One region of the Vibrio sp. QJM3NY_27 genome, then DNA from elsewhere that is predicted to be linked to it. Evidence: predicted binding sites of a transcription regulator. Region 1 holds the regulator's gene; each other region holds the start of a gene.
The links. Region 1 encodes CRP, which controls carbon source genes, mostly activating them, when cyclic AMP is high. Its sites were predicted from a motif close to TGTGANNNNNNTCACA; they were not measured.
Positions count from the first base shown of each region.

Region 2: the regulator CRP is predicted to act here: its motif matches at 4,356-4,371, upstream of pyrG (CTP synthase).
Region 3: the regulator CRP is predicted to act here: its motif matches at 3,788-3,803, upstream of recB (exodeoxyribonuclease V subunit beta).

Region 1 covers NZ_CM173511.1:3,200,077-3,208,028, forward strand. Annotated here, with positions in the region: gene AC3CIA_RS14420 (TIGR02444 family protein) at 1-65, shown strand, start outside; gene AC3CIA_RS14425 (hydrolase) at 342-1,334, shown strand; gene AC3CIA_RS14430 (YheU family protein) at 1,434-1,646, shown strand; gene AC3CIA_RS14435 (phosphoribulokinase) at 1,724-2,593, shown strand; gene crp (cAMP-activated global transcriptional regulator CRP) at 2,833-3,465, shown strand; gene AC3CIA_RS14445 (DUF1338 domain-containing protein) at 3,650-4,441, opposite strand; gene astD (succinylglutamate-semialdehyde dehydrogenase) at 4,699-6,156, opposite strand; gene astA (arginine N-succinyltransferase) at 6,196-7,215, opposite strand; gene AC3CIA_RS14460 (aspartate aminotransferase family protein) at 7,323-7,952, opposite strand, start outside.
Region 2 covers NZ_CM173511.1:3,012,269-3,020,220, reverse strand. Annotated here, with positions in the region: gene rlmD (23S rRNA (uracil(1939)-C(5))-methyltransferase RlmD) at 1-907, shown strand, start outside; gene relA (GTP diphosphokinase) at 1,044-3,269, shown strand; gene mazG (nucleoside triphosphate pyrophosphohydrolase) at 3,508-4,323, shown strand; gene pyrG (CTP synthase) at 4,456-6,096, shown strand; gene eno (phosphopyruvate hydratase) at 6,178-7,476, shown strand; gene ftsB (cell division protein FtsB) at 7,882-7,952, shown strand, end outside.
Region 3 covers NZ_CM173511.1:748,562-756,513, reverse strand. Annotated here, with positions in the region: gene recD (exodeoxyribonuclease V subunit alpha) at 1-17, opposite strand, end outside; gene recB (exodeoxyribonuclease V subunit beta) at 17-3,691, opposite strand; gene recC (exodeoxyribonuclease V subunit gamma) at 4,120-7,632, opposite strand; gene AC3CIA_RS03345 (TDT family transporter) at 7,760-7,952, opposite strand, start outside.

The sequences.
Region 1 (7,952 bases):
ACTGTCGTTTATTAGGGGCAGAAAACCTCTACGACGCTTTTTCTGAACCAGCACCCCAACCCTAACGCGTTTCCTTTCTCTAATCTTCAATCAAGATCCAAGCTTACCTTGGTAGTATCGCTCTTCGTTTTCACACGGGAGTGGCGCGCATGACTGGCAATATGTTTGAAGCTCAATCTCGACAATATTCAACCAGTTACCTACATCCTATTTTTGTAACCCGTATCAGTGAAACCCTTGCGCTTATACCGAGAATCAACCAAGCTCAAATAAAAACGTGGGCGTTTCGCTAAAAGCTCAACACTTTATCAAAGCCCATAAAAGAAGCATGGACTGTTTTTATGACAATATTTACCGCAGCCGCTGGTTTATCTAATCCGCACTTACAAACCTTAGTGCCACGATTTATTAGAAAGCAGGCATTGTTTGACCCTCAATGGCAAACCTTAGAAACACCCGACGGTGACTTTCTCGATCTTGCTTGGAGCGAATCGCCAGAGGGTGACACCCCAAGTAATGAGGCTCGAAGTAACAAGCCGATATTCGTTCTATTCCATGGCTTAGAGGGAAGCTTTGAAAGCCCTTATGCCAACGGACTGATGAATGCCTTTGCTAAAGATGGCTGGCTATCAGTAATGATGCACTTTAGAGGCTGCAGCGGAAAGCCCAATCGCTTGGCTCGCGCTTACCATTCAGGTGAAGTCGAAGATGCGCGCTTTTTCCTAAGACATCTACACGCCCAGTTTCCCAATAACCCTAAGGTAGCGGTTGGTATCTCTTTGGGCGGTAACATGCTGGCGAACTATTTGGCTGAGTACGCGGACGACCCATTGCTGTCGGCGGCGACGATTGTCTCTGCACCTTTTGATCTGGCTTGTTGCTCTAGTCGTATTGAGCGAGGTTTCTCTAAGCTCTATAAAAAGTACCTGCTCAACTCTCTCAAATCGAATGCCTTGAAAAAGATTAAGCTGTTGCAAGAAAAGCTCGATATCACCGCCGAAACCATTAAGAAGATAGACAAGCTGTATGAGTTTGATGAACGGATTACTGCGCCTCTGCACGGGTTCAAGAATGCTCAGGACTACTATGCTCAGTGCTCAGCGCTTCCAAAACTTAATAAGATTAAACTACCGACTCAGATCATCCATGCCAAAGACGATCCGTTTATGACAGACGACGTAATTCCAAAGTTCGTGTTGCCTGACAACATCGACTATCGCCTGTTTCAAAAAGGCGGCCATGTGGGGTTCATTACCGGTAGCACGCTCAAACCAAGGTTTTGGTTAGAAGAAGCGTTGCCTGCTTACTATGAAAGTATCCAAGATTCGGCATAATGACCGAGCCTTTTTTAAGGACTGAGTAGTAGACGTCACTAGACACAGTAATCAACACATCAATAAACCTATTTATGAACATAAAAGAGAGAAGTATTTATGATCATCCCATGGCAAGACATTGCGCCAGAAACACTGGAAAACCTCATTAAAGAATTCGTGCTGCGTGAAGGCACAGACTACGGCGACGTAGAGGTTTCACTGCAAAACAAGATTGATCAAGTGAAACATCAATTAGCCTCAAAGGAAGTCAGCATCGTGTTTTCTGAGCTGCATGAAACCGTTGATATTCAAGTCACAAAACGCTTCTAAGCTGCGCTCATAAAGGAGCCGTGTTATAGTGGTAAACGATTGCTAACAAGTAAGTTACTCAAAAGACAAGGGTTGTCATGTCCGCTAAACATCCAATTATTGCGGTGACGGGTTCATCAGGAGCCGGCACCACCACCACCTCAGAAGCCTTCCGAAAAATGTTCAATATGATGGACGTGAAGGCCGCTTGGGTTGAAGGGGATAGTTTCCATCGCTTCACTCGACCAGAGATGGATGTCGAGATCCGTAAGGCTCGCGAGCAAGGTAAGCACATCAGCTACTTTGGTCCACAAGCCAACGATTTTGGCGCATTAGAAGAGTTCTTCCGTCAATACGGTAATGAAGGCACGGGTAAAGTCCGTAGTTACCTACATACCTTCGATGAAGCCGTGCCTTACAATCAAATGCCAGGCACCTTTACGCCATGGCAAGAGATCCCAGAAAATTCCGATGTGATGTTCTACGAAGGTCTTCATGGTGGCGTGGTAGATGGCGACATCAATGTCTCACAGCACGTCGACTTGCTGATCGGTATGGTGCCAATCGTCAACCTTGAGTGGATCCAAAAATTCGTTCGTGACACACGCGATCGTGGGCACTCACGCGAAGCAGTAATGGATTCCATTGTTCGCTCAATGGATGATTACCTTAATTACATCACCCCACAATTTTCGCGTACTCACATCAACTTTCAGCGTGTTCCAACCGTAGATACATCGAATCCACTGAACGCTAAAGGGATTCCAAGTTTAGACGAAAGCTTCGTGGTTATACGTTTGCGTGGCATCAAAAACGTCGATTTCCCCTACCTTCTAGCTATGATAGATGGCTCATTTATGTCACGCCACAACACGCTTGTGGTGCCAGGCGGCAAGATGAGTTTTGCTATGGAGCTCATTGTAAGGCCCATCCTACAACAGCTCATCGAAACCGGAAAAATAGGTTAACAAGACACCATTCTGGTTGATTACTTTTCATACCGTGATCATGTGCACAATTTTGCGTAAAAAATCGTAGCTTGGTCACGATTAAAATCAAGAAATAGTACCTGAAAAAGGATACTATTCTTAAACGAAACACAAGATAGCTTGCAGCGCTCAACGAGTGCTCTTATCCTACAAGTCAATCCAGGCTTAGCTAAAATACGGAAAGCGGCAAGCATACCCTGCAGAGGAAGTAAGATATTATGGTTCTAGGTAAACCCCAAACCGATCCAACATTAGAGTGGTTCCTTTCACACTGTCATATTCATAAGTACCCTTCAAAAAGTACTTTGATTCATGCTGGTGAAAAGGCAGAAACCTTGTACTACATCGTTAAAGGTTCTGTGGCAGTTCTTATCAAAGACGAAGAAGGTAAGGAAATGATTCTTTCTTACCTAAACCAAGGTGACTTCATTGGTGAACTTGGCCTCTTCGAAGAAGACCAAGAGCGTACTGCATGGGTTCGTGCAAAATCTCCTTGTGAAGTAGCTGAAATTTCTTTCAAGAAATTCCGTCAACTTATCCAAGTGAACCCAGATATCCTAATGCGCCTTTCAGCGCAAATGGCAAACCGTCTACAAGTAACTAGCCAAAAGGTTGGTGACTTAGCGTTCCTTGACGTAACAGGTCGTATCGCTCAAACGCTACTTAACCTAGCGAAACAGCCAGATGCAATGACTCACCCTGACGGCATGCAAATCAAGATCACTCGTCAAGAGATTGGCCAGATTGTTGGTTGTTCTCGTGAGACAGTAGGTCGTATCTTGAAGATGCTAGAAGAGCAGAACCTAATTTCTGCACACGGTAAAACTATCGTGGTATACGGCACTCGTTAATCTCGATTAACTGAGCCAAAAATTTGAAAGCCACCAAATGCAAATTTGGTGGCTTTTTTGTTTTCTAAAGATCTAGAGAGCAGATGCGAGATGCGAATGGAGCACCTCCCGCGTCCAAGCGCAAACACTCTCAAAGCGAAGCGTACCCGCATCTTTAGGGTAAAGCCCGTGCTCGTATCTTTCTTTAACCGTTGGTGCTCTCAAAGATCTTGTCAGCCGATGCTGCAACAAATCCTGTATAAATCTCACCATTCGCCATCGCATAACGCTTAGCGAACTCGTAGAAGCCACCAGGAATCACCTCATTGCCTTCAACAAATGAAACTGGCACTTTGTCTGCCATTGTAGATGATTGCTCTAATAAGACCTCTGGAGAGCCTTTAACCTGACCGCCAGATGCATTGATAGTGAAACCTGAATCACTCAAATAGTCATTCACAGTCTGTACTTCATCGAACTCATTAAGCTGGTTCACACTCACCGTAAAGTGGTTGGCACCGTAACCATGAGCCGCTAGCCAAGACGCGTATTCACTCTCTTTTGCTAGCACTTGGAAATCCGCGAAACTCAGATCCCAAAGGCGACCACCAAACAAGAACTCATGGCCTTGAAGCTTGCTTACGTCCACTTGCTCAACCAACTTAGCAACGATCTGTTGTAAGTCACTTGAACACTCTTCTACCTTCAACTCACTAATGAACACTTTCGGTTGGTTTGGGTCTGGGTGCTCATAGTGCTTAGCCACTAGTTTCTTGCTTTCAAACAAGTAATCGCCACACGCTTTATAACCTAGCTCAAGAAAAGGCTTGGCCAGTGTTTCAATGCCCAGCGGTGCAACATTGAAAGTACGCAGTGCAATATGATCATTAATCAGGGCTTCGTCTTCTTTAAGCAGATGATGAACTTTCTCAGCCGATGGGCAAAGCCTGTGAATGTAATCGTCCCATAGTGATTTAAAGAGTAGATCGGGCGTCATGGTGACTCCTTGTCAGAGGTTCTAGCAAGCTAGTAATTTGGATTAGAGAGGGAGAGGCTGGACACAGGGTCAGCAGCCATCAGCCTGTGACATACTTGTTCTATTATTATCTACCGCCCAATCTAGGTGTCGGACGTGATGGAAAAAGGAAGCGATAACACCGCTTCCTCATTACACAATTAACGAATGAATCTGTTATTCATGAACCTAGAGCTCATAAGCTTATGATTCATGAACTTATAGCTTAAGAGCTTAAACTAAAGCTCAATACCTGGGCTAAATGTCGCTGGCAGTTGAGTTTCACCACCTTCCATTGATGCCATAGGGTAAGCACAGTAGTCAGCCGCGTAGTAAGCACTTGGGCGTAGGTTGCCTGAAGCACCTGGGCCACCAAATGGTGCATCACCACTTGCGCCTGTTAGCTGGCGGTTACGGTTAACAATACCTGCACGGATATGGTCAACGAAGTATTCCCATTCAGAATCGTCTGTTGAAACTAGGCCTGCAGACAAACCAAAGCGCGTGTCATTAGCCAATTCAACCGCTTGCTCTAGCGATTGGTAACGAACTACTTGCAGCAATGGACCGAAGTACTCTTCATCTGGTAATTCAGCAATGTTGGTTGCATCAATAATACCCGGAGAAACAAACGCCGCTTCACCCGCCTTTGCTTCGACTAGGCTTACACCACCTAACGATTGCAGATTAGCTTGCGCGTCCAGAATGAATTTAGCCGCAGCTTCAGAAATTTGTGGCCCCATGAATGGTGCAGGCTCAGCGAATGGCTGATCGACACGAATCTTCAAGGTCGCAGCCACGAGCTTGTCCAGCAGTTGATCGCCCTTCTCTCCAACAGGCACATACAAGCGACGTGCACATGTACAACGTTGACCCGCACTGATGAAAGCCGATTGAATGATGGTATAAACCGTCGCGTCAGCATCACCAAATTGGTCAGTGATCACCATAGGGTTGTTGCCGCCCATCTCTAGCGCTAACATCTTGCCCGGTTGACCTGCGAATTGACGGTGAAGGATATGACCAGTATTCGCACTACCTGTGAATAGCACGCCATCAAGGCCTTTAGCATCAGCCAGTGCGATACCTGTCTCTTTAGCGCCTTGCACTAGGTTAATCACGCCAGCAGGAAGGCCAGCTTCTTGCCATAGCTTCATCGCAAACTCACCCGTCCAAGGTGTCTGCTCTGACGGCTTAAATACCACGGTATTACCCGATAGCAGTGCCGGAACAATATGACCGTTAGGTAGGTGACCAGGGAAGTTGTAAGGACCAAATACCGCCATTACGCCTAATGGGCGATGACGCAGTACGATTTGGTTGCCTGCGGCTTCACGTGAAGCTTCACCCGTACGTTCGTGGTAAGCACGAATAGAGATAGCGATTTTACCCGCCATCGCACCCGCTTCAGTGCGAGTTTCCCAAATCGGTTTACCCGTCTCTTTTGCAATAATCTGTGCAATTTCTTCGCTGTTCTCTTTTACCTTCTCAGCAAAGTTCAACACGATCGCTTCGCGCTCTGCAAAGCTCATCTTTTTCCATACTAAGAAAGCGTCACGCGCCGCTGCTACTGCAGATTCAACCTGTGCTGGAGTTGCACTATCGCCTTGCCACACGACTTCATTATTATATGGGCTTACTGATGTCATGGCGTCGCCTTGACCTGCCACCCACTGTCCTGCTATCCACTGAGTCATACTTCTATCCTTAAAATCTTCGACAGATAATCGCCGCTCTTATTGAGCCAACATGCGAACGAATTCGCCTTCTTTTACTTCAAGAGCGCTTGCTACTTCAGATGATAAAATCACTGTGTCGCTAGCTTGGTCATACGCGCCTTTCGCGGCTACTGCGCGGAAGTTCTCAAACGAGGTATTACCAATTAGGAAGTCTTTAGAGCTTGAATGCTCTGCAATTGTCACTTGAGCTCGAATCGCATGACGCACTGATTCGATATTTCTTAGATCACACTCAACCGTTGGGCCCCCATCAAAGATGTCGACATAGCCACGGTTGGTGAAACCTTCACGTTCCAGCAACTTAAGTGCAGGGCGCGTATTGTCATGAACCACTCCAATTACTGCCTGAGCTTCTTTGCTCAGTAGGTTCACATAGATAGGTAACTTCGGCATTAGGTCAGCAATGAAGCCTTTCTTACCAATACCCGTTAGATAATCAGCGAGCGTAAAATCAATCGAGAAGAAATGCTCTTGCAGCCATTTCCAGAAAGGAGAGTTACCTTCTGCATCTGATACGCCACGCATCTCAGCAAAAATCGTTTTCGAGAAACGCTCTGGGTGTTCTGACATGATCAAGAAGCGACACTTAGACATCAAACGACCATTCAATCCACCACGGAAAGCAGGACGTAAGAACAGTGTGCAGATTTCACTGCATCCGGTGTAGTTATTGCCGAAAGTAAGTAGCTTCACGACGTTATTAACGCCAAGCTTCTGCGATGAGTGAACCACTTTGCTGATGTGGTAAGAGTAAAACGGAACATCCCAGCCAATTGAGGCTTCGATGCCTGTGGTACCCGCGACTTCTCCGGTTTCGGTATCGAAGCCAACCATTAGGTAGCCTTCGTCGCCGGGTTCAGTCACATCTTGTTTAGCAAAGCTGTATTCAGAGTGAGTAATACGGTTGGTTAACAGTTCTTCGTTAACCGGAAGAGATGTGAATCCGTGACCAGATTCAACCGCGCAGGTATGCAACGCATCGTAATCAGATAATTTTATTGGGCGAACAACTAGCATCAATATTCCCTCCAGATGCAAAACAGGCCCAAAACGAGAATCTTGGGCCTTTAGCAGTACGTCATGGGATCGCTCTAATGGCGATCATTCCTATGACGCCGCTCAGGCTAAACTAGCGTAGCGATTGCTTTGTCTAGTTTTGATAAACCTTCTTCAATTTCTTGTGTAGTGATAACCAATGATGGCGTGAAACGAACCACGTTTGCACCCGCAACCAGTACCATCAAGCCTTGTTCGCCTGCTGCTACTAATACATCACGAGCACGACCTTGCCATGCTTCATTAAGTGCAGCACCTAGCAATAAGCCTTTACCGCGAACTTCACTGAATATTTGGTATTTGTCGTTAATCTTAGCTAAACCATCACGGAACATTGCTTCACGTTCTTTCACGCCAGCTAGCGTTTCAGGTTGGCTAACGACATCAACAACCGCTTCAGCAACGGCACACGCCAGTGGGTTGCCGCCGTAAGTAGAACCGTGTGTACCGACTTTTAGGTGTGTCGCGAGTTCGGTGGTCGTTAGCATTGCGCCGATTGGGAAACCGCCACCTAGTGATTTCGCTGTACTTAGGATATCAGGTGTCACACCTAGGCCTTGGTAAGCGTAAAAGTTACCCGTACGGCCATTACCTGTTTGCACTTCATCAAAGATAAGCAGCGCATTGTGTTTGTCACACAGTTCACGAACCGTGTTCACGAACTCAGATGTTGGAGATATGATACCGCCCTCGCCTTG
Region 2 (7,952 bases), 190 kb from region 1:
GCGTATCAGCCTGTTTGTTGATAAGAAGACACAGCAGCTTCAGTTCGGTTTCCGTAAGAAACAAAGTAAGCAGATTGAAAATATCACCGATTGTGCCGTGTTGGATCCTCGCCTTAATGTATTGCTGCCAAAACTGAAAAGTTTACTCAATACTTTCAGCAACCTTACGTCTTTAGGACACGTTGAATTGGTGTTGGGCGATACTGGCCCGGTGATGGTGCTGCGTCACCTTAAGCCTTTGGTTGAGAAAGATGAGCAAGCATTGATTGCACTCGCTAAAGCGGAAGGTGCCACGTTGTATACTATGCCTGAAACGGACAAGCTCGTTCGTTTAGTCGGTGATGCTCCAGTTTATAGCGAAACAGGCGTGACTTTACCTTTTGAGCCAAACCACTTTATCCAAGTTAACCAGAAAGTGAACCAGAAAATGGTTGCTCAAGCGATTGAGTGGCTAGAGCCTCAAGCCGATGAGCGAGTGCTCGACCTGTTTTGTGGCTTAGGGAACTTCAGTTTGCCTATTGCACAACAATCTGCGTTTGTAGTGGGTGTTGAAGGTGTTGATGAAATGGTTCAACAGGCCACATCTAACGCAACTTTAAATCAATTGAGTAATACAGAATTCTATCAAGCGAATCTTGAAGAAGAGCTATCTTCACAGCCTTGGGCAAAAGAAAGATTTGATAAAATCTTACTTGATCCAGCACGTGCTGGAGCGAGTGGGATCGTTGATCAAATTTCAGGGTTAGGAGCGAAGCGTGTGGTTTATGTTTCGTGTAATCCTGCTACTCTAGCTAGAGATTCAGAGAGCTTAGAAAAGCAAGGCTATCAATTAGCCAAGCTGGGTATGTTGGACATGTTCCCACACACCAGTCATCTAGAATCGATGGCTCTCTTTATCAAGGCTTAGAGGCCCTTAAACAAGGCTTAAAAATGAATCACAAAGGTGCAGGGAAGCCTGCGCTGATATCAATATGAGTCGAACTAACTTGGAATCAGTTAGTCATATTGAATTGGGTATAAAACATAATAACTAGGAAGGCATGATGGTTGCGGTACGAAGCGCACATTTAAACCCAAGCGAACAGTTTGAGCTAGATAATTGGATTGCGTCACTGAATCAAGACGCAAAAACCTCGAATAAACTGACCAAAGTTTATCGTCACTGTGAAGAGCTATTAAAAGATCATGAGCAAGGCGAACTCTTGCTTTGGCGTGGGCGCGAGATGATTGAAATCTTGGTCACCTTGTCTATGGATCGCGCAACTTTAGTGGCAGCGCAACTTTTCCCTGTCGTATCAAGCGGTGTTTTTGAGCGTGAAGCGTTTGAAGAAAGTTACGGAAAGGAAACCGTAAAGCTGATTGATGGCGTGGAAGAAATGGCGGCTTTGGGCCAGCTAAACGTCACCCTTGAAGGCAGTGCTGCCTCGGGTCAAGTCGATAATGTTCGACGAATGCTGCTTGCAATGGTGGATGACTTCCGCTGCGTCGTCATCAAACTAGCAGAGCGAATTTGTAATCTCATAGAAGTGAAAAAGGCCCCTGATGCTGTGCGCCGTGCGGCAGCAAAAGAGTGTGCCAACATTTATGCACCTCTAGCAAACCGTTTAGGTATTGGTCAGCTAAAGTGGGAAATTGAAGATTACGCTTTCCGCTACCAACAACCCGATATCTATAAGCAGATTGCTAAACAACTGTCTGAGCGCCGTATCGTGCGCGAACAATACATCACTGACTTTGTTGACGATTTAACGTCAGAAATGAATCGCTCAAGCATCAATGCTGAAGTTAGCGGTCGACCAAAACACATCTACAGTATTTGGCGTAAAATGCAGAAAAAAGGCTTAGAGTTTGATGAGCTTTTTGACGTGCGTGCGGTGCGTATTATCGCAGACCAACTGCAAGACTGTTATGCCGGTTTAGGTGTGGTTCACACCAAATATAAACACCTCCCAAGTGAATTTGATGACTATGTGGCGAACCCTAAACCCAATGGTTATCAATCGATTCATACCGTAGTTCTTGGCCCTGAAGGCAAGACCATTGAAATTCAGATCCGTACCAAGCAGATGCATGAAGACTCTGAATTAGGCGTTGCAGCGCACTGGAAGTACAAAGAAGGTGCTTCAAGCGGCGTACGCAGTGGCTACGATGAGAAAATCACCTGGCTTCGTAAGCTTATCGACTGGCAAGAAGAGATGTCGGATTCTGGTGAAATGCTGGATGAAGTGCGTAGCCAAGTCTTTGATGACCGTGTTTATGCCTTTACACCTCGTGGTGATGTGGTCGATTTACCAATGGGTGCAACACCGTTGGATTTTGCTTACCACATCCACTCGATGGTTGGACACCGTTGTATCGGTGCCAAAGTAGCAGGTCGAATCGTCCCGTTTACTCATAAGCTAGCGATGGGCGATCAAGTTGAGATCATCACTCAAAAAGAACCGAATCCATCACGTGATTGGTTAAACCCGACCACAGGCTTTGTTCACTCAAGTCGAGCTCGTGCAAAAATTAACGCCTGGTTCCGCGCTCAGAGTCGTGAGAAAAACCTTGAAGCCGGACGAGATATTCTTGAAGTCGAATTAGGCAGAGTCGGAGCGACGCTGAAAGATGCCGAGCAATACGCGCTGAAACGATTCAACGTCAATACTCCAGATGAACTATATGCGGGTATTGGTAGCGGCGATATGCGTATCAACCAAGTCGTTAATCACATCAATGCTTTGGTCAACAAGCCGACAGCGGAAGAAGAAGATAAAAAAGCGCTCGAAAAGTTGCTTGAGTCTGACAATAAGCCCGCTCATCAGAGTCGTCCGAAAAAGGATGCCGTCGTCGTTGAAGGTGTCGATAACCTAATGACCCACTTGGCTCGTTGTTGCCAGCCAATCCCAGGTGATGTGATCAAAGGTTACATAACTCAAGGTCGCGGTATTTCAGTGCACCGTAGCGATTGCGAACAGTTAAGTGAACTTAACCTACATGCACCCGAACGTATCATCGATACTGTGTGGGGCGATGGTTTTGTCGGCTCGTATATCTTAACGCTGCGTGTAGAGGCGTTAGAACGTACCGGCTTGTTGAAAGATATAACATCCCTGTTCTTAAACGAAAAAGTCAGTGTGACGACAATGAAGAGCCGTATTGACTATAAACGTCAGCTATCGGTGATGGATTTCGATTTGGAAGTGACCAATATTGAGATTCTGAGTCGAGTGACAAGTCGAGTAGAGCAAATCAAAGATGTCATGAGTGTAAAACGCCTCGGCTAACTTTCACGTTGCATTAGTCACTTTAACTGCGCTTTCTTGTTCCATCACATAGGCGAGCTATGCTCAGGAATCGTGAAAGCTTGTTGCCTTGTTAAAGTAACAACTGCGTAGTGAAAGATGTGTAATTTAGAGAATTAGACAGTATCAACAAAGGTGAGTGGTTTTGGCCACTCACCTTTTTTAGTTTTAGAAGACGTTATAAATTTAAAAATCAAAGACAGTGAATAGGAAGAAAACGATGAATCACCCGATTGAACAACTTGAACAGATTATGACTAAGCTGCGCGATCCAGAAGGTGGCTGTCCTTGGGATTTAAAACAAAATTTTGAAACAATTGTGCCGCATACTATCGAAGAGACCTACGAGGTGGTGGATGCGATTCACAACAAAGATTGGCCAAACCTACAAGAAGAGTTGGGTGACCTGTTGTTTCAGGTGATCTTCTACAGTCAATTAGCTAAAGAGCAGGGCTTGTTTGAGTTCTCTGATGTGGTCGACGGTATCAATGAGAAGCTGACGCGCCGTCATCCACACGTATTTTCTGATACAGAGTTTGCTAGTGATGAAGAAATTAATGCGAACTGGGAAGCTGAAAAAGCCAAAGAAAAAGCACAGGCAGGCAAAACTCAAGAAAGTATTCTAGACTCAATACCAAACTCTCTACCTGCACTTTCGCGTGCTACAAAGATTCAAAAGCAAGTCGCGAAGTTTGGCTTTGATTGGGACTCTATTGGTCCCGTCGCTGATAAGGTTTTAGAGGAAGTTGATGAGGTGCTAGAAGAAGCACTTCAAGTAACGCCAAACGAAGATTTAGTTGAAGAAGAACTGGGTGATTTGTTGTTTGCTACCGTCAATTTAGTGCGACATTTGGGTAAAAATCCAGAAACGGCTCTCAATAAAGCCAATCTGAAATTTTCACGCCGCTTTAAAGGTGTGGAACAAAAAGTTCGTCAGCAAGATAAAATTTTGACCGACTTTTCTCTACAACAGCTTGATTCCATGTGGGATGAAGTCAAAGTGGCGGAGAAAAGATCATCAAAGCTTTTATCATGAATTGATTTGAAGCAAAAAATAAAAAATTGCAGTGTGATAGATTTCACGTTGTGGCGATAAGGGGCTTCTGGTATATTTTCATCCCGTCCAGAAGTAATCCATTTCCCTCATTCAACCAATTTCAGGTTAAACATGACGACAAATTACATTTTTGTTACTGGCGGGGTTGTATCCTCTCTAGGTAAAGGTATTGCAGCAGCATCTCTTGCGGCTATTTTAGAAGCTCGTGGTCTTAAAGTGACTATGATGAAGCTTGACCCTTACATCAACGTTGATCCAGGCACTATGAGCCCGACTCAGCACGGTGAAGTGTTCGTTACGGAAGATGGCGCTGAAACTGACCTTGACCTTGGTCACTATGAGCGATTCATTCGCACCAAGATGACTAAGCGTAACAACTTCACAGCAGGTCGTGTTTATGCTGACGTTCTACGTAATGAACGTCGTGGTGACTACCTAGGTGCAACAATCCAGGTTATTCCACACATCACTAACTCTATCAAAGAACGTGTAATCTCTGGCGCTAAAGGCCACGATATCGCGCTTGTTGAAGTTGGTGGTACTGTAGGTGATATCGAATCTCTACCATTCATGGAAGCGATTCGTCAGTTAGCAGTAGAACTAGGCCGTGAACGCGCAATGTTCATGCACCTTACTCTAGTGCCATACCTAGCAGCTGCGGGTGAAGTGAAAACTAAGCCAACGCAACACTCTGTAAAAGAGCTACTGTCTATCGGTATTCAACCTGACATCCTAGTTTGTCGTTCAGATCGTGTTATCCCAGCAAACGAACGTAAGAAAATTGCTCTTTTCTGTAATGTACAAGAAAAAGCCGTTATCTCTATGAAAGACGTAGATTCAATCTACAAGATCCCACAATTAATCCGTGCTCAAGGCATTGATGATCTTGTATGTACGCGTTTCGGTATCAATGCACCAGAAGCTGATCTGTCTGAGTGGGAACAAGTAATTTACGAAGAAGCTAACCCAACGGGTGAAGTGACGATTGGTATGGTTGGTAAGTACATTGAACTGCCTGACGCATACAAATCAGTAAATGAAGCGCTGAAACACGCAGGCTTGAAAAACCGCCTAAGTGTCACAATTAAATATGTAGATTCACAAGATGTTGAGTCTAAAGGCACAGAAATTCTACAAGGCCTAGATGCAATCCTAGTTCCTGGTGGCTTTGGCGATCGTGGTGTTGAAGGTAAGATCCTTGCTGCACAATACGCTCGTGAAAACAAAGTACCTTACTTAGGTATCTGTCTAGGTATGCAAGTTGCTCTTATTGAGTACGCTCGTAACGTTGCGAAAATGGAAGGGGCACACTCTTCTGAATTCTGCAAAGAAACTAAATACCCTGTTGTTGGCCTAATCACTGAGTGGATTGACGGCGAAGGTAAAGTTGAAGAGCGTACTGAAAAATCTGACCTAGGCGGCACAATGCGTCTTGGTTCACAGCTTTGTCACCTAGCGAAAGGGACGAAAGCTTACGAATTATACGGTAGCGCGACGATCCATGAACGTCACCGTCACCGTTACGAAGTGAACAACAATCTTCGTCCACAAATTGAAAAAGCGGGCCTAAAAGTATCGGGTCTATCTGCGGACAAGAAACTGGTTGAAGTTATTGAGAACCCGAATCACCCATGGTTCGTTGCTGCTCAGTTCCACCCAGAGTTCACTTCAACACCTCGCGATGGTCACCCATTGTTTGCAGGTTTCGTTAAAGCGGCTGGCGAATTCCAGCGCGGCGAATTAGAAAAGTAAAAAGGAATCCAGGTAGCTGCGTAAGTTGTGCTGCTACCTTTAAATTTGACATTTATATATTCAACGAGAAGGAAACATTCAATGTCTAAGATCGTTAAAGTTCTAGGTCGTGAAATCATCGATTCACGTGGTAACCCAACTGTAGAAGCTGAAGTACACCTAGAAGGCGGTTTCGTAGGTATGGCTGCTGCTCCATCTGGCGCATCTACTGGTTCTCGCGAAGCTCTTGAGCTACGTGACGGCGACAAATCACGTTTCCTAGGTAAAGGTGTTCTTAAAGCAATTGAAGCTGTAAACGGCCCAATCGCTGACGCTCTAGTTGGTAAAGACGCTAAAGCACAAGCTGACGTTGACCAAGTTATGCTTGACCTAGACGGTACTGAGAACAAGTCTAAGTTTGGCGCTAACGCTATCCTTGCTGTTTCTCTAGCTAACGCAAAAGCTGCTGCTGCTGCTAAAGGCATGCCTCTATACGAGCACATTGCTGAGCTAAACGGTACTGCTGGTCAGTTCTCTATGCCTCTACCAATGATGAACATCATCAACGGTGGCGAGCACGCTGATAACAACGTTGACATCCAAGAGTTCATGATCCAACCAGTTGGCGCTAAAACTCTTAAAGAAGGTCTGCGTATCGGCGCTGAAGTATTCCACAACCTAGCTAAAGTTCTTAAGTCTAAAGGCTACAGCACTGCAGTTGGTGATGAAGGTGGTTTCGCTCCTAACCTTAAATCTAACGCTGAAGCTCTAGAAGTTATCGCAGAAGCTGTTGCAGCTGCTGGTTACGAACTAGGTAAAGACGTTACTCTTGCTATGGACTGTGCTGCATCTGAGTTCTTCGACAAAGAAGCTGGCATCTACAACATGAAGGGCGAAGGTAAAACTTTCACTTCTGAAGAGTTCAACCACTACCTAGCTGAACTAGCTAACAACTTCCCAATCGTTTCTATCGAAGACGGTCTTGACGAGTCAGATTGGGATGGCTTCAAGCACCAAACTGAACTTCTAGGCGACAAGCTTCAAATCGTTGGTGACGATCTTTTCGTTACAAACACTAAGATTCTTGCTGAAGGCATCGAGAAAGGCGTAGCTAACTCTATCCTTATCAAGTTCAACCAAATCGGTTCTCTAACAGAGACTCTAGCTGCTATCAAGATGGCTAAAGACGCTGGCTACACTGCAGTAATCTCTCACCGTTCTGGCGAAACTGAAGATGCAACTATCGCTGATCTAGCGGTAGGTACAGCTGCAGGTCAAATCAAAACTGGTTCTATGAGCCGTTCTGACCGTGTTGCTAAGTACAACCAACTTATCCGTATCGAAGAAGCTCTAGGTTCTAAAGCTCCTTACAACGGTCTTAAAGAAGTTAAAGGTCAATAATTCGTCCTATTTGGCACTGTAGCTGCGTTAACTGCAGAAGATTCACTAAGTCACATAGGAAACTATGCTCCATAGCTGAATCTTCTTTGTTGTCTTGCTACAGCACCAACTAGTTAGAATTATGCACTAATGCTTTTGAATGCCTCGCTTATGCGGGGCATTTTTTTATCTGTAGAAAATGACGGGAAGAAGCTCTAAGTTCTAAAGCTCCTCCTCGTTACATCTAAAGTTCGTCATTCCCTAGACTGACGAAGGAAGGAGTAGGGAATCTCATCACAGGTTTCGAACAACAATAATTCTCCGACTTATTGATTCCCTGACACCACATATCTCGCACCAATAAGCTCATTATGGTATATATGTGCCTTATTCTAGTTCCTTCTTTTTCAACCGGCGAAAGGTGTTATGCGAATTTTTGCTTTAGTACTGCTCATAGTGTTTGGCTGGCTACAACACACACTGTGGCTCGGTAAAAA
Region 3 (7,952 bases), 1.1 Mb from region 1:
ATGGTCGTTGTTGTCATTATAGAAGCCCCATCTGTCCAGTTTCATCGTCATTCAATTGTGCTGAACGTCTGTCTATCACTTTACCGTCAATCAATTGATCCATTTCATCGAGCAAAGCCAAGGTTGGTTTAGCCGAGAAAATACCTTGTTGAGATTGGCCGTCCATTCCTCTTAAAAACAAGTAATAAACCCCACCGAAATGTTGTTCATAACTATAATTTGCAACACGGCTGCGTAAGAAGCGATGCAATGCCAACGCATAGATTTGATATTGCAGATCGTAGCGGTGGTCGGCCATCGCCGATTTCAATGCTTCACCATGGTAGACGGCAACGTCATCACCTAGATGGTTCGATTTCCAGTCGAGTACATAGTATTTACCTTGATGCTCAAACACCAAATCGATGAAGCCTTTCAGCATGCCTTGTACAGTTTGAAAACCTAGGTCACCCGCTTTTGCCGACAATGGATCGTGATACTGGATGGTTTGATTAAGTTCAGAGGATGCTAATACTTCGATCGGCAACAAGAATTCCATCTCAACCAGTCGTTGAGTTGAGTCTTTCTCACTCAGCTTTAGATTTTTGCCATCTAATGCGGTGTTAAGCACCGTATCGACAAGCTGTTGAAGTACGGGTAACCATTCGAGTTCGTATTGCTCTGACTCTAACAAGTGAGTGATTACTTGCGTGTTATGGTCACTGGTTGCAGGCTCTGTAAATTCAACATCCTCAAACAAGGTATGTAAGAAGGTACCTGGGCGAGCACCGCGAGGGAACGTGAATATAGAACGTTCCGGTTCAATAAGTTCCGACTCATCTTGCTCATCGGCTGAATCAATATCGAAGCCAGACACCTCAATCGTAGCGTCATGGCTTGCTCCATGACTGCCTTGTTTTACAAGCCCCGAGTAACTGGTGATTCGCCAAGCTCGGTCAATTGAAGCCTTCAGTTCACTAGCATGTAAGTCTTCACTCACTTGTTCTGTTTGTACAAAAACGTGCTCATGAGCAGTCGGAGTTTCAGACAGTAATACGCTTGAATTCTTACCCTCAATCGCTGACAAAGCTTGATTCAACTCGGCAATGCCTTGTTCTTGTCCGTTTTGAACCAAGTAGCCCATGGCACTCAAATGAACACCTGTCGGCTCTTTGGTTGAGCGCCCTTTACGTAAAGGAGCCATACCAATAAAACAGCCATAAACCGCACGGGTGAGAGCTACGTAAATCAAACGTAGATCTTCTGCCAATCGTTCTTTATCCGCTTGTGCTAAAGCACTATCACTGCCCGTAATATCAAGCACTGTGGTATCTGATTCATGGTCGTAGAATTTGCCTTCGCTCGCTTCACGATAGCTTGCAACGAACGGCAAAAATACTAGGTCATATTCCAAACCTTTCGACTTATGAATGGTAACGATTTGAACCAAGTTTCTCTCTGATTCAAGGCGTTGAATGTCGTCTTCACTGCCACCTAAACCATTTTGAGCATCGGAAATCGCTTCTGCCAACCAACGCAGCAAGCCATAGTCGCTGTCGAGCTCCTGCCTTGCTTGTTGCAGCAGTTCGCCAATGTGCATCAAATCAGTGAGTGAGCGCTCACCATTTTCTTCTTCCAGTAAGCGTTCCGCGAGGTGTCGTTTGCTGATCACGCTGCGTAACATTGGCAACACGCCACGTTGCAGCCACAACTTACGGTATTCTCGGAATTCGTTAACGACGTTTTCCCAAACCACTTCATCGTTGTTGAGTTCATCCAATGAGGCCGCATCCAGAGCAAACAATTCCGACGCTAAACTGGCGCGCAACGCACGGTCATTTTCCGGTGTCAGCACCGCCTGTAATAGGCGCTGAATATCTTGCGCGACCAAGCTGGTGAACACGCTATCTCGGTTGGACAAGTACACGCTCGCGATACCTTGTTCAGACAACGCGTTCTTGATCAGACGACCTTCACTACCAGTTCGAACCAAGACAGCAATATCACCTGCATTCACGGCATGTTGTTTTTTACCGTTATCAAAATAGGCTTGCTGGTTTTGAGAAGCGGTCAGAATGGTTTGAATTTGACTCGCCGTCGCCTCAGCCATTGCCTTGTGATATTCGCCTTTCGGTAAGGGCTTATCTTCTGCATCCTGCAGCCAAAAGGTAAGCGCGTGCTGAGTTTGACCATTCATCACCCATTGGCGTTTGTCAGCCGATGGGCTCGCTGCTACGGGCAAAAATGGAATGTCTTGGTCGTAGATAAACGGGCTATCCGAATTCATAAACACTTGGTTTACCGCGCTGACCATATCAGCACTCGAACGCCAGTTAGTGCCTAACGTATAGTGAGCACTAACTTGGTTTCTTGCCTTAATGTAGGTAAAGATATCCGCGCCACGGAAGCCATAGATAGCCTGCTTCGGGTCGCCGATCATAAACAGGCCGCATTGCGGGTTATCTAGGTAGATTCGGCTAAAAATACTGTACTGCAGCGGATCGGTATCTTGGAATTCATCGATCATCGCCACCGGGTAGAGCGTGCGAATTCTTTCCACCAGCAATGACTGTTCATCAACGTCAATCGACGCAGATAACTGAGTCAACAAGTCATCAAACGATAGCCACTGCTTCTGCTGTTTAGCCTTAGCCAACATAGTTCGACAATGAGTAATCGCATGTGCCAACAATGGGGCTTTTAGATCTGCTGGAGAATTTAAGAAGTCCTCAATCGCTTCGAAAACTACGTGCTGAGGTGCAGTACCCTTCGGCGTTTTTTCAATTAGAGTGGCTTGAGAGAACTTCTCTAGTTTATCTGGGAACTGGTAATCATGAGTGTCGCTTTGCGCCCATGTTGTGACGACTTCTAACCATGTCGGTAGAGACTTCTTGGTGTAGCTGCGCTTATTCACATCCGATCCTGAAATCAAAGCAAAAAAGTCCGCTTCGGATTCACACCACAACGCTTTAAGCTGCTTCACTTTGTCTAGGTTCTGATTGTGCAGAGTTTGCAGGTCGCCCGACATCGCATCTACCGTCAACTTCAGCGGAGAGCCCGTCAGGTAGCGATTTACGTCAGCTAATAGCGAAGCGGGAGAACCCCAGATATTACGAACCTCACCAGCTAATTGAATCGGCAGCGGGTAGAACTGTTTACGCCAATAGTCGGCAACCACTTGTGCTTTTAGGTGGCTTTCATCGGTCACAAATTCATTATCAAAGCGGCTTCCAGACTCGAAGGCATTTTGAGTCAACATTCGCTGACAGAAACCGTGAATGGTGTAGACCGCTGCTTCATCCATTTGTCTTTCAGCGTTAAGCAAAGTTTTTGCCGCGCCAGCATGATCATCGATAGCTTGTAACAAAGGCGCAATCACTGGGTCGTCACTTTGCCCGCGAGCAAACGCGATACGTGCATCATGGATTCGAGCACGGATACGATCTCGTAACTCAGCGGTAGCCGCTTCAGTAAAGGTCACCACCAAGATTTGGTCTACGGTCAGCGGCTCATGGTGTCGAGTAGCTTCCGTCAGATCGCCTTGCGGCGCAGCAGTGCCGTGCCCGAGCAGTAAGCGCAAATACAAGCCAGCAATAGTAAATGTTTTACCCGTACCCGCTGATGCTTCAATTAAACGCGCGCCATGAAGTGGAAACGTCATGGTATCAAGTGTTTGTGGAGCGATTACCTGAGCACTGCTTGTGGTCGTCATGCCTTACTGCCTTCTGATAAATGTGTTGTTACAAATGTGACCTAGCGTGGAAAACGTCATTCAATTTACGTCCTACGCTGATTTGTTAATAGTTAGTGCGATCTCTCTCACGGATCAATTCAGATCGCCTCGCTACTATGCGCCCACGAGTTCAGGAGCCCGATTCGAGTTTTATACTCATGCGTTACTTTGAACCACAGAATAATGGTCCCTCTGACCTGTGGCCGTACAGCGAACGCCCTACACTAATAATGATTTACTGGCGGCCACTTTATTTCCTGTACCTTGATTCCTCATAAACGACTTCCTCTCGTCATTTTATAAGCCCTGCACACCAAGTTTACATCTAACTCTTTATTTCCCATGCTTTTATTCAAACGCATCTCTTTGATAAACATATTGTTGGTGATCTTGCTGATCACTGCCGATTATTCCTGATCTTCAAGATCGGCAGCGGCGAGTCTTGCGGCCTGCAGCACAAGCGTTGAATACATTCGCGACTCAGCAGCCAGAGCATCATCCCACTTAGACCAAATACGTGAGATGTAGGTATCTCGACCCTCGCCAGTAAAGGCGAAGCTGTCATTAAAGGTATCAGCCATTTTCTTTAGGGACTTTTCTTCGTCATCAACCCATTTACCGCGGCTAAAGCCCGCTTCAACACCAGCTAACGAGGTTTTCGGGAGGTAAGGTAATGGCGTTGTCATACCTTGATAAAACAGTCGTATTAATTCAGCCAGTAAACTCTTCGCCTGTTGCACATCGCCAATAGGCTGTAGTGTTTGGTGAACCACGCCCTCTTTTCTGTCATAGCCAATAATATGAGTCGTTTTTCCGTGCCCCATAACAGCGCAAGATAGATGATCAATCCACGCAGCCAAGTAATCTTGAGAGCGTATTTTGCCGCTACGGAAACGCACTAGACCTGATTGGTAGTTTTGAGTTAACCACCCCATCAAACGAACAGGTTTGCCTTCGCCTAACACGTCAAACTCGATATTCACTTCGAGATCTTGCTGCGGCGAACCGCTCACAAATCGAATCTCTTTGGCTAAGTCTTCCGCTTGAACACGGTTAGTTTCAAATTCGATATCACCAAAAGCGCCGACCGGTAATCGGCCCTGTGCTTTTTGCTCAGAGACAAACAATCGAACCGCTTCGTCTGCGCCTTCAGGGTGGTCCAACAACACTTGCAGCAAAGCATCCTTAAGTTGGAAACTCTCTAAACCATTAAGTACGAACGGTTCATCATCTTCCATCACAGGAAGTGGCGGTTCAAACACCACTTTTAGACGGCGATTAAAGAAGTACTGTACTGGTAAACGCCAGAAACGTTGCAGTTCAACCAGATCCAACTCCAACGGGTACGTTGCACCGAACAAATAGTCATCCAATGCACGATTGAATTCACCACTGCGTTCACCGGAACGGTTAGCCGCAGGAAGCCATTCTTTGGCGTAACTCAGCACATGGTTTGCATCACCTTGAGTAAAGGCTGCAGGGCTGAACGGTGTCATGGTGTGTTCAAAGCTGATCGCTTGAGTCAGGTTGATGCCTGAATCATCACTTGGTAGCGCTTGGTCTTCGCTTAAACAGTAGTTCTGTTGGCAGTACTCTATCAGCTCTGAAACGAGCACCGATGGCACTCGCTCAGTATTATCTTGAATCGAACGGCCGACATAGCTGATGTACAAGCATTCTTGCGCTGACAGCATCGCCTCTAAGAAAAGATAGCGGTCATCATCACGACGAGAGCGATCGCCTGGACGAGCTAGACTCTTTTTGCCTACGCCATTCGGCGAGCGAGTTTGGGCGCTCATCAAATCAAAACCTTCTGGCGGCATTGAGCGAGGGTAAACACCATCATTCATGCCTAACAAACAGACGGTTTTGAACGGAATAGAACGCATCGGCATCAAGGTACAAAAGTTAACTTGGCCCGCTAAGAAACGTTGGCTAATACGAGCGCCAGATAGCTTATTATTGAGGTACTGATAGATAATGCTCGGCGACAACTCTTGTTCGTACAAGGCATCATCAAGTTGTTCATTCAGTTGTGAAAGCGCATCACGAATCGATTTGAGCACCACCTCGCCTTCCAGCTCAACCGCAAAGAAATCATCAATCATTTGCAGCAAGGTTTCACGCCACATATCGATAGATTGTGTTTCAGTTAAACGTTGGCGGTAATGGGCAATACGATCGATAAAGTGCGCTAACTTACCAGCAAGTTCGGCGTTAATGCCTTGAACTTCGTTATAAGCGGCAATCGGAGAGTGTTCAGTTTCAAATAAACCCGCAGAGTCTGACATCGCATAGCCTAAGAGCATGCGCTGAATACCGAATAGCCAAGTATTTTGCTCGGTCGCAGGTAGATCAAATTCTGTTGCAGTAGAAGAATCAACGCCCCAACGGATACCCGCTTCTTCAACCCATTGCTTGGCTTGCTCAAATTGAAACTCATCAATACCAAAGCGTGCCATCATCGCTGGGATTTCTAATAGCTCTAGCAATTCAGAGGCTAAACAGCGCGTGTTCGGTAGCGCGACCAACTGCATGAAAGCGGTCAGAATTGGGCTTTCTTGGTCTGCGGTTCTATCAGAGATCGAGTAAGGGATATAACGCTCACCCGGAGCATTACCAAATACCGCCTGAATCGCTGGGCTATAAGCATTAATGTCAGACACCATCACGATAATATCGCGTGGTTTTAGTGTCGGGTCGGCATCAAACATCGCCAACAACTGGTCATGAAGAACCTCAACCTCACGCATTGGGCTGTGACACGCATGTACGGTCAGAGATCGGTCGCCCAGTTCAACCACCTGTTTATGGTTACTGGAATCTAAGATGTGGTCGTCTTGATGCTCTTCTAACTGGAGAATATCGGCTTGCAGTTGATGCAGCAGGTTATCCCTCTCAACATCAATAAAGAACTCGTGCTCTTCGCTATCTGACTGAGACAGTAAGAGCAGGTTATCTCGGCCTAATTTTCCCATAGACGCAAGCAGGCTGTTACCTACGGCTTGGCTGATATGCAGTTCATCTTCAACATTGGCTTCAATGCCATCTTTCAATGGTGAAGCTTCGCCCTCTAATTGAGGTAAGCCATCGACCAGAGCAAACTGCTTACGGCGCTGGGCCTCGACTCTCGCCAAATATTTACGGTCACGAATATCACCCCAGTAATGCTGACAAGGGTTGGTAAACATTAAGTGAACATCAATCTGCTCACCGAGTGCTTTCAACGCATCCATGTAACGAGGTGGCAGCGACGAAATACCAAATACAAATAAGCGTTTCGGCAGATGCTGCAGTCGACCTTGTTGATTGGCTAACGCTTCAATGAAGTCGTGATACAAGTTGCCACGGTGGTATTTTGATTGGCCTTGAGACAGGGTCTGGTCATAAAGTGCTTGCCACAAAATTGGCTGCCAAGGGTGATCTTGTTGTCCTTCATCATCGACTAATTCAGCAACGGGTTCTCCTGCTTCCCACATCGCCATCCATTCAGGTCGATACACCAAGTATCCATCGAAGATATCGGCAATTTTCTCTGCCAATTGATACAGCTTCGAATCATCTTCGTCGTTTTCAAGATAGCGTTGCAAGGGTAAGAAATCAGGGTGGTCAAGCTTAGCAGGTAGCAAACTCATCAACTTCCACGTCATCGCTTCTTTGTTAAAAGCACTGCGTTTAGGTACATCAGGAAGCACTTGGGTAAACATATCCCAAATGAAGGTTGCAGGAAGGGGAAAGTCTATATTTGCTGCTACACCAAACTCTTTGGCGAGTTCCATCTTAAGCCATTGAGACATACCTGGGCTCTGAACCAAGATCTGCTCTTTTTCGAAAGGATTGGCTAAAGGATCACTTTTGATTAAGTGAACGAGAAGGATTTTTAAAGTATCGACTTTATTGGAATGGTAAACAGTAAACAAAGTGCACTCACGCTAATCTTGCCACAATATAAAGCCAGATTAGCATAAGTGCCGAGTTTGGATTAGGAATATAAGCTTATGAAATACTGAAAACTTAAGGTCCGTTTATCTTTTGAACTATTGCTTCTTACAATCTACTGCCTACCGCGCTTAGTACACGATGAGGTTTGTAATTCATGTAATAACGAACCGCAACATAACCCACTACAAACGTTGCCACAATCAATTCTAGATACGCTAGGTTGAAGACTTGATCCACATAGTGAGTTTCCACACCAACAGTTTGCATCCAAGCCGCCAATTTGAATAACGCCGTTGCA